DNA from 2 places in the Pseudomonas sp. GW822-FHT02G04 genome. Region 1 is predicted to be linked to the other one. Evidence: predicted binding sites of a transcription regulator. Region 1 holds the regulator's gene; the other holds the start of a gene.
What was found. Region 1 encodes FliA, which starts transcription of late flagellar genes. Its sites were predicted from a motif close to CTAAAGTTTNNNNNNNNNNNGCCGNTAA; they were not measured.
Positions count from the first base shown of each region.

Region 1 (2,400 bases):
CCGGCCTGGGCCGCTTCGATGATTTGCTCGCGCTTGGCTTCGGCGGTCACCATCAGCACCGGCAGGTGCTTGAGCCTTTCATCAGCGCGCACCGCACGAAGCAGGTCGATGCCGGTCATACCGGGCATGTTCCAGTCGGTAACCAGAAAATCGAAGTTACCGCTTTGCAGCATCGGCAACCCGGTCAGCCCGTCATCGGCTTCGGCGGTGTTGGTGAACCCAAGGTCACGCAACAGGTTTTTTATGATCCGCCGCATCGTTGAGAAGTCATCAACGATGAGGATTTTCATGTTCTTGTCCAATTCGACCTCCAAGCAGTCTTAAACGCGCCCAGCACCTGGACGCGCCATTTCAATCAATCCGGCAAAGCACTCAATGACGGTCTGGAGCACAACAGATCGAGACCGGTACGGTTCAACACCACACCAGCTCCATTCGCAGTGTCCCCACACTGCCTTCAGCGCGCTCGCCACTCCCCCAAACGCCCCCGCAAACGGGCCGCGCACTGGCTGTGTAACTGGCTGACCCGAGATTCACTGACCCCCAGGACCTCACCGATTTCCTTGAGATTCAACTCTTCGTCGTAGTACAGCGCCAACACCAGTCGCTCACGCTCCGGCAAATTGGCAATCGCGTCCGCCAGCGCCGCCTGGAAGCGTTCATCTTCCAGATCGCGTGACGGCTCGAGATGAGCACTCGCGCCATCCTCATGCAGCCCTTCGTGTTCGCCGTCCTGCAACAGATCGTCGAAACTGAATAACCGGCTGCCCAGGGTGTCGTTCAAAATCCCGTAATAATCGTCGAGACTCAATTGGAGTTCGGCCGCAACTTCGTGATCTTTAGCGTCACGGCCGGTTTTAGCTTCAATCGAGCGAATCGCGTCGCTGACCATGCGGGTATTGCGGTGGACCGAACGTGGCGCCCAGTCCCCCTTGCGCACTTCATCGAGCATCGCGCCGCGGATTCGAATGCCCGCGTACGTCTCGAAACTCGCGCCTTTGCTGGCGTCGTATTTGGTTGATACTTCAAGCAGGCCGATCATCCCGGCCTGGATCAGGTCTTCGACCTGGACACTGGCCGGCAGACGCGCCAGCAAGTGGTAGGCAATGCGTTTGACCAGTGGCGCGTAACGCTCGATCAGCTCGTACTGCGCGTCACGTGCCGACTTCTTGTAGAGGTTGTAACCGCTGGCTGTCATAGCACGGGTCCTGCCGTTTGTTGCACGAGGCGCTCGACGAAAAACTCCAGGTGCCCACGCGGGTTGGCCGGCAGCGGCCAGGTATCGACTTTCTGCGCAATGGCCTTGAACGCTAGGGCGCACTTGGAACGCGGAAAGGCTTCATACACCGCGCGTTGCTTCTGCACGGCCTTACGCACGCTTTCGTCGTAAGGCACCGCACCGACGTATTGTAAGGCGACGTCGAGGAAGCGATCCGTGACCTTGGTCAACTTGGCGAACAGGTTGCGGCCCTCCTGCGGGCTCTGCGCCATGTTGGCCAGGACGCGGAAGCGGTTCATGCCGTAGTCGCGGTTAAGCAGTTTGATCAGCGCGTAGGCGTCGGTGATCGAGGTCGGCTCGTCACACACCACCAGCAAGACTTCCTGCGCGGCGCGCACGAAGCTGACTACCGAGTCACCAATGCCCGCAGCGGTGTCGATCACCAATACGTCGAGGTTGTCGCCGATGTCACTGAACGCCTGGATCAGGCCGGCATGCTGGGCCGGGCTCAAATGAACCATGCTCTGGGTGCCGGAGGCGGCCGGGACGATGCGGATACCGCCAGGCCCTTGCAACAGCACGTCGCGCAGCTCACAGCGGCCTTCGATCACGTCGGCCAGCGTGCGTTTGGGTGTCAGTCCCAACAGAACGTCGACGTTCGCCAGCCCCAGATCGGCATCCAGCAGCATGACGCGCCGGCCGAGCTCAGCTAGAGCCAGGGACAAGTTCACTGACACGTTAGTCTTCCCGACGCCACCTTTGCCGCCGGTCACCGCGATCACCTGTACGGGATGCATGCTGCCCATGTTATTTCTTTACCTTGTCTTACTTAGACGGAGGCCACATTACTGGCTGCGCGTTCACCATCGGAACAATGCATGGCAGACCATCGATGTAGGTACAAAAACTGTTCATTAACACCTCAGCCAACCTGCTTGGTCGGGCTGTGGTAAATATCAGCGAACATGTCAGCCATGGCTTCTTCGCTGGGTTCTTCCTGCATTTGCACGCTAACGGCGCGACTGACCAACTGATGACGACGTGGCAGATGTAAATCATCCGGAATCCGCGGACCATCGGTCAGGTAAGCCACCGGCAACTCATGACTGATCGCCAGGCTCAACACCTCACCCAGACTTGCCGTTTCATCCAGTTTAGTCAGGATGCAGCCGGCGAGGCCG
Region 1 is NZ_JBXANU010000022.1:9,373-11,772, reverse strand. It holds gene AC1RO5_RS23140 (chemotaxis response regulator CheY) at 1-290, opposite strand, end outside; gene fliA (RNA polymerase sigma factor FliA) at 458-1,198, opposite strand; gene fleN (flagellar synthesis regulator FleN) at 1,195-2,025, opposite strand; gene flhF (flagellar biosynthesis GTPase FlhF) at 2,142-2,400, opposite strand, start outside.

Region 2 (2,400 bases), on a different contig from region 1:
CACCGGCACCCAAGGCTTCGGCCTGACGCACCAGATCGCCCAGCGGCGCCAGTTTGCTGCGCAGCAACCAGACCGCCGAACCCACCGCCAGCAACATCGCCAGCAGGCTGCCGATGGCCAGTCGAATGCCGACGCTCCAGGTCACCGCGCGGATTTCGGCTTTCGGCATGCTCGCCACCACCGACCACGGCCCGCCTTCGAACGGCACGGCAATGCTGTAGAAGTCTTGCGACGTGTCGCTCCAGAAATCGCCCTTGCCCGGTGTCTTGGCCAGACCGACGATGGCCGGGACTGCCACATCCAACGCTTGCACACCGGCGATCGGCACCAGCCATTTGTTCTGCTCATCGAGCAGCGCCAGCGAGCCGGTCTGGCCGATGCGGAAGCGTTTGAGGTTTTCGAACTGAGCGTTCTGTGCGTCGGTGTAATCGAATCCTACGAACAGCACGGCAATCACCTTACCGCCGCTGTCGCGTACGGGGGTGTATTGAGTCATGTAGGACCGTTCGAAGAGCAAGGCGCGACCGACGTAGCTCTGCCCGGCCATCAAGCGCGCATAAGCCGGATGAGCGTGGTCCAGCAATGTGCCGATGGCCCGGGTGCCGTCCTGTTTGCTCAGGGACGTGCTGACCCGAATGAAGTCTTCGCCACTGCGCACGAACAGCGTCGCGACGCCGGCAGTCATTTGCTTGAACTCGTCCACTTCCTTGAAGTTGTTGTTCAACACTTCGCCGCCCAGGTGCAGGCCCGGGGTCTGCACACCCGCCACGGTCACCGGCTCATCCGGGTGCACGCTCAAACCGGCGCTGAAGCGCTTCTCGAACAGGCCGCTGAGGCGCTGGGTACTTTCACGCAACGTGCCGTGGAACGTGCTCAGCTGATCGGCCAGCAGCCGTGCCTCGCTGGCCAGGTGCTCTTCGCGGGTGGCGAGGTTGGCGGCGTCCAGCGAGCGCAGGGCAAATACGGTGCTGCCGCTGATGACAACCGCCAGTATCACGGCAAGCGCAAGACCCAGCTGTGAGGCAATCCGAGCACGAGGTTGAGACATGACAGCTCCTGGCCCAGTGGGCCGGATCATCCTGATCCCGTCGCACTTGGCAAAATTTCTGATAATGGGGAAAGCGTGGAGCCTGGCACGAAGGTTCCATCAGCAGATTTTCGGCGGCAAAGCCGAATACTTGAGTGATTAACGGGGATATGGCTCAAGGCCGCCATTGCAGCGGCTCCATCGATTCAGCCCAGGCGTTCGACATCCGGCAATTCCATGGCCCGGACTTCGCCTTGCAGGAAATCGCTGAGCCGGCGCAAACGTTCACCTCCGGGACGGGTTTTCGGCCAGACCAGGTAATAATTCTCACCACTGGCGACGGCTGTCGGCCACGGCAAACTCAGACGTCCCTGCGCGACATCCTCCGCCACCATCAGCAAATCGCCCATGGACACGCCGTAGCCGCGGGCGGCAGCGATCATGCCCAGCTCCAGGGTGTCGAACACCTGCCCGCCCTTGAGCGAGACCTGATCGCTCAGGCCCATACGCTCCAGCCAGTTGCGCCAGTCACGGCGGTCCGGCGTCGGGTGCAGCAGTTCGGTGCTGGCCAGGCGCGCAACGTCCCACGGTTGGTCCTTTAGAAGATTCGGCGCGCCCACCGGAATCAGCTCTTCGGGGAACAGCAAAGTCGTCTCCCAGTCCGGTGGAAAATGCCCGTTGCTGAGGATGACGGCGCAGTCGAAGGGTTCGTGGTTGAAGTCCACCGTATCGACGTCCATCCAGGCACTGGTCAATTGCACCTCGTTCCCCGGTCGCAGGTGGCGAAAACGGCTGAGCCGCGCCAACAGCCAGCGCATGGTCAGGGTCGACGGGGCTTTCATGCGCAGGATGTCGTCTTCGGCGCGCAAGGTGTTGCAGGCCCGTTCAAGGGCGGTGAAGCCTTCGTGTATGCCCGGCAGGATCAGCCGCGCCGACTCGGTCAGTTGCAGGTTGCGCCCGCTGCGATGGAACAGCCGACAGGCGAAATGCTCTTCAAGCGTACGAATGTGCCGACTGACCGCACTTTGTGTGATCGACAATTCTTCGGCGGCGCGGGTAAACGAGCTATGCCGCGCCGCCGCTTCGAATGCTCGAAGGGCATACAAGGGAGGAAGACGACGAGACATTGGGAAAGCTCCTATAGCGCGGTTACCTCAACTTATCAGAAAGTCCTTGGCATGAGTTTTAATCATGCCACCCATCCTTTTTATCCCTTTGTGGAAACCCCGCAGAGCGCCGAGAATCGACGCTTCCTGCTCTCTCTGACAATCGAGCGTGATGATCATGCAGCATCCAGCGCGTATTGAACTCTGGGCCATCCTGCGGCTGGCCGGGCCGTTGATTGCCTCGCAGTTGGCGCACATGTTGATGGT
Region 2 is NZ_JBXANU010000003.1:81,591-83,990, forward strand. It holds gene AC1RO5_RS05205 (methyl-accepting chemotaxis protein) at 1-1,048, opposite strand, end outside; gene AC1RO5_RS05210 (LysR substrate-binding domain-containing protein) at 1,234-2,154, opposite strand; gene AC1RO5_RS05215 (NorM family multidrug efflux MATE transporter) at 2,312-2,400, shown strand, end outside.
Region 2: AC1RO5_RS05205 (methyl-accepting chemotaxis protein) is a predicted target of FliA. The motif match lies at 1,156-1,183, and genes of this name have one in related genera.